Regions from separate parts of the Streptomyces sp. NPDC002776 genome, predicted to be linked through region 1. Evidence: riboswitches for the same ligand, from Rfam matches in the RefSeq annotation. Region 1 holds a riboswitch; the other holds the start of a gene.
The links. Region 1 has a riboswitch for glycine ahead of gcvT (glycine cleavage system aminomethyltransferase GcvT). Riboswitches for the same ligand answer to the same signal wherever they lie in the genome.
Positions count from the first base shown of each region.

Region 2: linked by a shared signal. The riboswitch ahead of gcvP (aminomethyl-transferring glycine dehydrogenase) and the one ahead of gcvT (glycine cleavage system aminomethyltransferase GcvT) in region 1 are both predicted to bind glycine.

Region 1 is NZ_JBSFVG010000010.1:267,839-272,705, reverse strand. It holds gene glyA (serine hydroxymethyltransferase) at 1-1,084, opposite strand, end outside; gene gcvH (glycine cleavage system protein GcvH) at 1,099-1,476, opposite strand; gene gcvT (glycine cleavage system aminomethyltransferase GcvT) at 1,575-2,693, opposite strand; glycine riboswitch at 2,731-2,839, opposite strand; glycine riboswitch at 2,840-2,935, opposite strand; gene ACWD11_RS21855 (AAA family ATPase) at 3,111-3,779, shown strand; gene ACWD11_RS21850 (enhanced serine sensitivity protein SseB) at 3,847-4,638, shown strand; gene ACWD11_RS21845 (enhanced serine sensitivity protein SseB C-terminal domain-containing protein) at 4,806-4,867, shown strand, end outside.
Region 2 is NZ_JBSFVG010000011.1:9,595-14,461, reverse strand. It holds gene gcvP (aminomethyl-transferring glycine dehydrogenase) at 1-2,476, opposite strand, end outside; glycine riboswitch at 2,650-2,746, opposite strand; gene ACWD11_RS22055 (PRC-barrel domain-containing protein) at 2,860-3,234, shown strand; gene ACWD11_RS22050 (DNA polymerase IV) at 4,159-4,867, opposite strand, start outside.

The DNA of each region.
Region 1 (4,867 bases):
TGACCATCGGCGGACGCGGGTCGTTCGGGACGGCGTTGCGGTTGACCGTGATCCCGACCTCGTGGAGGCGGTCCTCGGCCTGCTGTCCGTCCAGCTCGGACTCGCGCAGGTCCACCAGGAGCAGGTGGACGTCGGTGCCGCCGGACAGGACGTTGACCCCGGCCCCGCGGGCGTCGGCCGCCGTGAGCCGCTCGGCGAGGATGCGCGCTCCCTCCACCGTACGCCGCTGCCGCTCCTTGAAGTCCTCCGAGGCGGCGACCTTGAAGGAGACCGCCTTGGCCGCGATCACGTGCTCCAGGGGACCGCCCTGGAAGCCGGGGAAGACGGCGGAGTTCAGCTTCTTCGCGAACTCCTTGCCCCGGGCGAGGATGATGCCGCCGCGCGGACCGCCCAGGGTCTTGTGGGTGGTGGAGGTCACGACATCGGCGTACGGCACCGGGTTCGGGTGCAGCCCCGCGGCCACCAGGCCGGCGAAGTGCGCCATGTCGACCCACAGGTACGCCTCGACCTCGTCGGCGATCCGGCGGAACTCCGCGAAGTCCAGCTGGCGCGGGTACGCCGACCAGCCGGCGATGATCACCTTGGGGCGGTGCTCCTTGGCGAGCCGCTCGACCTCGGCCATGTCGACCAGACCGGCGTCGTCGACGTGGTAGGCGACCACGTTGAACTGCTTGCCGGAGAAGTTCAGCCGCATCCCGTGGGTCAGATGGCCGCCGTGGGCCAGGTCCAGACCGAGGATGGTGTCGCCGGGCTGGGCCAGCGCGAACAGCGCGGCCTGGTTGGCGGAGGCACCGGAGTGCGGCTGGACGTTGGCGTACTCGGCGCCGAACAGCTCCTTGACCCGGTCGATGGCGATCTGCTCGGCCACGTCGACGTGCTCGCAGCCGCCGTAGTAGCGGCGGCCCGGGTAGCCCTCGGCGTACTTGTTGGTGAGGACCGAGCCCTGGGCCTCCATGACCGCGACCGGCGCGAAGTTCTCGGAGGCGATCATCTCCAGGGTGGACTGCTGGCGGTGCAGCTCGGCGTCGAGCGCGGCGGCCACGTCCGGGTCGAGCTCGTGCAGGGGCGTGTTCAGGACGGACATGCGTCTACGACTCCTCAGCCGGCGGAAAAGGCGGTGTACTCGTCGGCGGAGAGCAGGTCGGCCGGCTCCTCCGTCACGCGGACCTTGAACAGCCAGCCGCCCTCGAAGGGGGCCGAGTTCACCAGCGAGGGGTCGTTGACGACGTCCTCGTTGATCTCGGTGATCTCGCCGGCGACCGGGGAGTACAGGTCGCTGACCGACTTGGTGGACTCCAGCTCGCCGCAGGACTCGCCCGCGGCCACCGTGGAGCCGACCTCGGGGAGCTGGGCGAAGACGACGTCACCGAGCGCGTTGGCCGCGTACTCCGTGATGCCGACCGTCGAGACGCCGTCCTCGGCGACCGACAGCCACTCGTGCTCCTTGCTGTAGCGCAGCTGCTGGGGGTTGCTCATGGCCTGAATTCTCCTGTACGCGGGGGAGTGCTGATGAAGGGGGGACTGCAGAAGGCGCGCGTGACCAGCGCAAAGGTGTCCGGGGTCACGCCCGGTGGCTACTTCCGGCGCTTGTAGAAGGGCAGCGCCACGACCTCGTACGGCTCGTGGGTGCCCCGGATGTCCACGCCGACGCCGGCCGTGCCGGGCGCCGCGTGCGCGGCGTCGACGTAGGCCATGGCGATCGGCTTGCCCAGCGTGGGGGAGGGGGCGCCGGAGGTGACCTCGCCGATGACCTGGCCGTCGGCGACGACCTGGTACCCGGCGCGCGGGATGCGGCGGCCCTCGGCGATCAGGCCGACCAGGACCCGCGGCGGGTTGCTCTCCGCGCGCTCGGCGGCCTCGGTGAGCGCCTCGCGCCCCACGAAGTCACCCTCCTTCTCGAACTTGACCACCCGGCCGAGACCGGCGTCGAAGGGGGTCAGCGAGGTGGTGAGCTCATGGCCGTACAGCGGCATGCCCGCCTCCAGCCGCAGGGTGTCCCGGCAGGACAGGCCGCACGGGATCAGGCCGACGGGCGCGCCCGCCTCGGTGAGCGCCTGCCACAGCTTCTCGGCGTCGGCGGGCGCCACGAACAGCTCGAAGCCGTCCTCGCCGGTGTAGCCGGTGCGCGCGATCAGCGCCGGGACGCCCGCGACGGTGCCGGGGAGCCCGGCGTAGTACTTCAGGCCGTCGAGGTCGGCGTCGGTGAGCGAGCCGAGGATGCCGGGGGACTCCGGGCCCTGCACCGCGATCAGCGCGTAGGCGTCCCGGTCGTCGCGCACCTCGGCGTCGAAGCCGGCGGAACGATCCGCCAGCGCGTCCAGCACGATCTGGGCGTTGGAGGCGTTGGCGACGACCATGTACTCGGTCTCGGCGAGCCGGTAGACGATCAGGTCGTCGAGGATGCCGCCGTCGGCCCGGCAGATCATGGTGTAGCGGGCGCGGCCGACGCCGACGGAGGCGATGTTGCCGACGAGGGCGTAGTTCAGCAGCCGGGCGGCCTCCGGGCCGGTCACGGTGATCTCGCCCATGTGGGAGAGGTCGAAGAGGCCGGCCTTGGTGCGCACGGCGGTGTGCTCGTCGCGCTCGGAGCCGTAACGCAGCGGCATGTCCCAGCCGGCGAAGTCGGTCATCGTCGCGCCCAGCGAGCGATGCAGGGCATCGAGGGCGGTACGGCGGGGTTCGGAACTGCTCATCGGACGGTCGTCTCCCAGGGCATGACGGCGAGGTCTTTCCTCCCCATCTGTCATCGGAACCTGAGAGGTTCGTCATGACCACGCGGGGCATGACTTGCACCTTGGGTGGGACCACCGGCAAAGGGCGGTCCGCTTTTCAGATGTGCCTCGCCCGCGCGGTAACGGGGCCTGAGAGATTCAAGGGAGGGACTTGCTCCTTCGGCGCCCCAGCTGAAGGCTGGGAACTCTCCCGCGCGGATTCGAACGGCCGGTATGCAGTTGGCGCGGCCATCATTGCATGACCGGGGCGTCCGTGGGCAGGCCGCTTCTGTAACCGGCTTGTGGCGGTACGCACACGAAAACGCGAGAGATCGCCCATTACCTTCTCTTTACGTTCAGTGGGGAGGGGAGATCCCGACCCGGAGGAGGACGATCACGGTGAACAGGACCACGGCGTACGCGACCACGTCGGGCCTGGCGCTGCCCGAGCAGCCCACGGCCCCGGCGCTCGAAGCCCGCGGCACGCTGCCCGCACCCGTCGTCCGCGACCTGCGCGCACGCGACGGCCGCAGCCCGCATGCCCTGCTCTTCGGGCCCCGGGACCTGGTCGTGATCACCGGCCTGCCGGGCAGCGGCAAGTCCACGCTGATGCGGCGGACCGTGAAGGGCCCGCGCATCGACTCCCAGGACACCCGCGACCGCTGGGACGCCCGGATGCCGGGCTTCCTGCCGTACGCGGTCTACCGGCCCCTGGTCCGGCTCGCGCACTACGCCGGGCTGTGGCGCGCGCTGCGCTCGGACCAGGGAGTCGTCGTCCACGACTGCGGCACCCAGGCCTGGGTGCGCGGCTGGCTGGCCCGCACCGCGCGGCGCCGCGGCGGCCTGCTGCATCTGCTGCTCCTGGACGTCACCCCGGACGAGGCGCTGGAGGGCCAGCGCGAGCGCGGGCGCGGTGTCTCGCGGTACGCCTTCCTGCGGCACCGCTCGGCGGCGGGCCGGCTGCTGCGCGCGGTGGAGCAGGGCGAGCTGCCCCCGGGCTGCGGTTCGGCGGTGCTGATCGACCGGCCGGCGGCGGGGGCGCTGCGGCGGATCGGCTTCACGGGCTGACCCGGGCGGCCGGGCAGGCGTTAGCCTTTTCAGCCACATCAGTGGTTCAGGGCAGGCGGTCAGACAGATGGACTTCCCGGCGGATCTCCCCGCGGACTTTCCGGCGCAGGCACACCCCCATCCGCACGGCGGATGGCCCGGCAACGAACTGGAGGAGGTGCTCTCCGCCTCCCTCGGCGTCCCCACGGCGGGCGGCCGGATCATCGAGGTCCTCGGCCGCAGCTTCCTGTGGGTCCCGCTGCCGTCCGGCGGCGGCCCGCACAGCGGCCCGCTGGACCTGCCCACGCTGGAGATCGAGGGCCAGGCCTATGTCCCGGTCTTCAGCTCCGAGGAACAGTTCCGCCAGGTCGTCGGCTCCCACATGTCGTACACGATCGCCCCGGCGGTGGAGTTCGCCCGCGGGCTGCCGCCGCAGGTGGGCATCGCGGTGAACCCGGACGGCATGGTGGGCATCCCCCTTCCGCCGCCGGCGGTGGCCGAGCTGTGCCGGGTGGGCCGCACCCCGCTGGACGGCCCGGCGAGCGGCGGCCGCGTCAAGCTGTACGAGCCGGACTGGCAGGACGACCCGGTCGACTTCCTGTCCGCCGCCTCCGCCGAGTTCGCGACGACCGGCGTGGTCACCACCGCCCGTCGCTGCCTGGCCGCCATCGAGACGGCGGACCCGGTGATGTTCATAGGGGTCGAACTCTCCGACTGGGAGGGCGACCTGCGCACGGCCCCGATGGACGCCCTGGGGCGGGCCCTGGGCAGGGTCCCGACCAAGTGGCCCGTCAACCTGATCCTCCTGGACATGGCGGCCCAGGACCCGGTGGCGATATGGATGCGGGAAAAAGTGCGGCCCTTCTACACGCGTGGTTAGTCGAGGGACACAAGGGGCGCGGGGCTGTGTCGATGTGCGCCTCCGCCGCGGGGCGCGACCGGCCACACGCAGCCCGCACTCGCACAACCGGAGCAAGTCCCGAGTCCGCAGGCGGGCTTAAGCTAGGCCCAAGGCTCGGTCGGAGAAAAGGTGAAGGGGCGGTACAGGTGAGCGCCAGCGGCATCGCGGCCGGGCAGGTCGAGCACATGCTGCGCCAGGTCACGCCCGG
Region 2 (4,867 bases), on a different contig from region 1:
CCTTGGTCAGCGGCCGCAGATCGATGATGCACTCGTGCGCGACGAGCCCGCCCGGGCCGGTGTACAGCACCGGGTAGTGCGGCTCGAGGCGCTTGGCGATGTAGTTCGCGCTGAGCACGGCGACCTGCGTGGCCCGCTTCAGCCCCTCGCCGCCCATGAGCCGGACGTACGACCACGAGATCGGCAGGATCCCCGCGGAACCCCACGGCGCCGCCGAGATCGGCCCGACACCCGTCTCGGGGCCGGCGCTCGGCTGCATCGGGTGGTTCGGCAGGTACGGCGCCAGGTGCGCCCGCACACCCACCGGGCCGACGCCCGGGCCACCGCCACCGTGCGGGATGCAGAAGGTCTTGTGCAGGTTCAGATGCGAGACGTCACCACCGAAGTGACCCGGCTTGGCCAGGCCCACCAGCGCGTTGAGGTTGGCGCCGTCGACGTAGACCTGCCCGCCCGCCTCGTGCACCTGCGCGCAGATGTCGGCCACGTGCTCCTCGAAGACGCCGTGCGTCGAGGGGTACGTGATCATCAGCACCGACAGCTCGTCGCGGTACTGCTCGATCTTCGCCCGCAGGTCCTCGACGTCGATCTCGCCGTCCTCGGCGGTCCGGACGACGACGACCTTCATGCCCGCCATCACGGCGCTGGCGGCGTTGGTGCCGTGCGCGGAGGACGGGATGAGGCAGATGGTGCGCTGCTCGTCGCCGTTGGCCCGGTGGTAGCCGCGGACGGCGAGCAGACCGGCCAGCTCACCCTGCGATCCGGCGTTCGGCTGGAGGCTGACCTTGTCGTACCCGGTGACCTCGGCGAGACGTTCCTCCAGCTCGCGGATGAGCGTGAGGTAACCCCCCGCCTGCTCCTCCGGCGCGAAGGGGTGCAGCTGCCCGAATTCGGGCCAGGTGACCGGCTCCATCTCGGTCGTCGCGTTGAGCTTCATCGTGCAGGAGCCCAGCGGGATCATGCCGCGGTCGAGCGCGTAGTCACGGTCGGCGAGGCGGCGCAGGTAGCGCAGCATCGCGGTCTCGGAGCGGTACTGGTGGAAGACCGGGTGGGCCAGGAACTCGTCCCCGCGCACCAGCGCCGCCGGCAACGCGTCCTCGGCCCGCGCGTCCAGCGCCTCGACGTCCCCGTCCACCCCGAAGGCGCTCCACACCGCGGTGAGCTGGGCCCGGCCGGTGGTCTCGTCGCAGGCGAGGGAGACGTGGTCGGCGTCGACCAGCCAGAGGTTCACGCCGTTCTCCCGCGCGGCCGCGACGACCTCGGCGGCCCGACCGGGTACCCGCACGGTGAGCGTGTCGAAGTAGGAGCCGTGCACGACCTCGACTCCGCCGGCGGTGAGCCCCGCGGCCAGGATCGAGGTGTACCGGTGGACCCGCCGGGCGATGCTCTTCAGCCCTTCGGGCCCGTGGTAGACGGCGTACATGCCGGCCATGACGGCGAGCAGCACCTGCGCCGTACAGATGTTGCTGGTCGCCTTCTCCCGGCGGATGTGCTGCTCACGCGTCTGCAGCGCGAGCCGGTAGGCCTTGTTGCCGTCGGCGTCCACGGACACCCCGACCAGCCGCCCGGGCAGGCTGCGCGCGAACTTCTCGTGCACGGCCATGTAACCGGCGTGCGGACCGCCGAAGCCCATCGGCACACCGAAGCGCTGCGTGGTGCCGATCGCGATGTCCGCGCCCAGCTCGCCGGGGGAGGTCAGCAGCGTCAGCGCGAGCAGATCGGCGGCGACGGTGACCAGCGCGCCGAGCTCATGGGCCTGCTCGATGACGGGCTTGATGTCCCGCACGGCACCGGAGGCGCCCGGGTACTGGATGAGCACGCCGTTGATCTCGCGCGAGGCGATGCCGTCCGGAATGCCCTCGCTCAGGTCGGCGACGACCACCTCGACGCCCGTGGGCTCGGCCCGCGTCTGGATCACGGCGATGGTCTGCGGAAGGGCGTCCGCGTCGATGAGGAACAGGCCCTTCTTGTTCTTGCCCATGCGCCGGGACAGCGCCATGGCCTCGGCAGCCGCCGTGCCCTCGTCGAGCAGTGAGGCACCGGAGGTGGGCAGCCCGGTGAGCTCGGCGACCATCGTCTGGAAGTTCAGCAGGGCCTCCAGGCGGCCCTGCGAGATCTCCGGCTGGTACGGCGTGTAGGCCGTGTACCAGGCCGGGTTCTCCATGACGTTGCGCAGGATGACCGGCGGGGTGAAGGTGCCGTAGTAGCCGAGCCCGATCATGGAGTCCAGCACCTGGTTGCGGTCGGCGAGGGTCCGCAGCTCGGCGAGCACCTCGGCCTCGGTCCGCGCACCCGGCAGGTCGAGGGCGTCGGCGTTCTTGATCACATCCGGCACCGCGGCGGCGGTGAGCTCGTCCAGCGAGCCGTAGCCGACCTGGGCGAGCATCTTGGCCCGAGCCTCATGATCAGGACCGATGTGACGCTGCTCGAAGGGGATCCCTTGCTCGAGCTCGGAGAGCGGAATGCGATAGGCGGTCATTGCGGAGGCCTCCTGGTCGACACGACCTTCGAGGGGCACCACGGCACGGGTACCCGGACGGCCTCCCCCTCTGTCATCTCAACCTGAGAGCTTCACCAGGGCATGAGGGCGCCCGGCTTTCACCGTCGGTGAGAGCGGAAGCCGTCGACACCCGCTCTGCTTTCCAGAGTGACCTCGTCCGTGCGGTACGTGGGCCTGAGAGATTCCGGGGAGGATTTGCTCCTTCGGCGCCTCCGGATGGTGTCCGGAGGACTCTCCCGCACGGGGTCAGCAGCCGCTGTCAGCCTACCAGCGAGGTCAACGCCCAGGCGTTCGAGTGGCCGCGCACCCGAATGTGCTCTTTCGTAGTGCTTACGGATGAGTTGCGACCAAGTGGAGGGCACGTGCAGACCGACATCGATCCGCGCAACCTGATCGGCCGCAAGGCGTTCGACCGCAACGGTACGAAGCTCGGCACCATCGACGAGGTCTACCTCGACGACGCCACCGGCGTACCGGAGTGGGCAGCCATACGAACGGGCCTGTTCAGCAGGGACGCCTTCGTCCCCCTGGAGCCCAGCGAACTGGTGGAGGGCGCCCTCCGCGTCCCTTTCGACCGCTCCCTGATCAAGGACGCCCCCGACTTCGGAGTAGGCCGCCACCTCTCCCCGGAACAGGAACTCCAGCTCTACCACCACTACGGCCTGGACCTGACCTCCCCCACACCCCCCGACTACGACTTCGGCAACTTGGCAGGCACAGAAGAAGCAGACACCTAAGCCCCCCACGTAGCCCCCGCAACGCGACCGCGCACCCGACACCCCTCGTGCCCCGCACCGACGCGCCCCCTGGCAGCCCCGGGATCTGGGCCTCCGCTCCCCTCCGCTCCCCGCAGCTAGGCGCCCGCGCCCGCGCCGCCCCGCAACTGCCTACCTGCACGCCCTCGCAGCGGAGCAGCCGCGTCCCTCGTGACCCAGGGTAGCCAGGCCGTCGTCGCGGATCCAGCGCTGCTCGGGCGCACCAGCTGGGTGACGACGTCCCCCGCCGCCCCGCAGCTGGGTACCCGCACCCCTCGCGCAGCCCCAGTGCTGGGCCTCCGCGTCCCTCCTATCCCCGCAGCTGAGCGACCGCGCCCCCGCCGCCCCGTAGCTGCACCTGCACGCCCTCGCAGCGGGACGGCCGCGCCCCTCCTGGCCCAGGGCAGCCAGGCTGTCGTCGCGGATCCAGCGCTGCTCGGGCGCACTAGCTGGGCGACCGCACCCCTCGCAGCCCCAGGGGCTGGGCCTCCGCGTCCCACCTCGCCCCGCAGCTGAGCGACCGTGCCACCACCGCCCCGTAGCCGCCTACCTGTCTGCCCTCACAGCGGGACGGCCGCATCCGTCGTAGCCCCCTAGCTGAGTGACCGCGGCCCCCGCCGCCCCGCAGCTGGGTGACCGCACTCCTCGCGCCCCTGGCTGCATGACCGCATGCCCATAGCTCCGAGTCGCGTGCCGTGTATCCCCTAACCCGCAGCCGCACATCCCTCAGCCTGTTGCCCACAGCCCTACAGCCCATCGCCCGCACAACCCCCGGCCCGCACCCCCAACCCGCCGCTGCGGGCAGTCGTGCCGCTGGGGCGGCACGGGTGGGCTGGGCCCCTCGGGTGAGGCACCCGGCCAACGCGGGCGAGTGCACCAACCCCCCACCAACACCGCCCCCGCCCCTCACGCCCGCACCTCATCCACAGCAACCCCCGGCCTCCGCGGCACCAACGGCAACGGCTCCGCAGGAACAAGCTCAGGATCATCGACCCGAAACGTCCGCACCCGCCCCGGCCCGGACTCCGGCGTCTCGAACCGCACAGTCACCCGCCCCACCCCACTCCCCTGCACCCACCCATGCCCGAACTCCGCATGCCGAACGTCATGCCCAGCAGCCCACCGCCGCTCCACAGCCGCCCCCACCTCCGCAGCCGCACCCACACCCCCGGCCTCGCCAACCTCGCCGGCCCCGTCCTCTCCCCCATCCTCCGCACCCCGACCCCGCTCCCCCGCGGCCTGCGCGAACAGATCCTCCTGCGTGTAGTCGGCAAGCCCACTGACCCCCACCCCCAGCAACCGCACACCCCCCGTCGTGTCCACCGACTCCAGCAACCGCCCCGCGGCCTCCCGCACGACCGCCGGATCATCCGTGGGCCCCCGCAACGTCTCGGACCGAGTCAGCGTGGAGAAGTCGTACCGCCGCACCTTCAGCACAATGGTCCGCCCGGACAACCCGGCCTCCCGCAACCGCCGCACACACCGATCCGCGAGCCGCTGCACCTCCAGCCCCACCCGCACCCGGTCATGGATGTCCACGTCATACGTGTCCTCCACGGACACCGACTTCGTCTCCCGCTCAGCCACCACCGGCCGCTCGTCCCGCGCCAGCGCC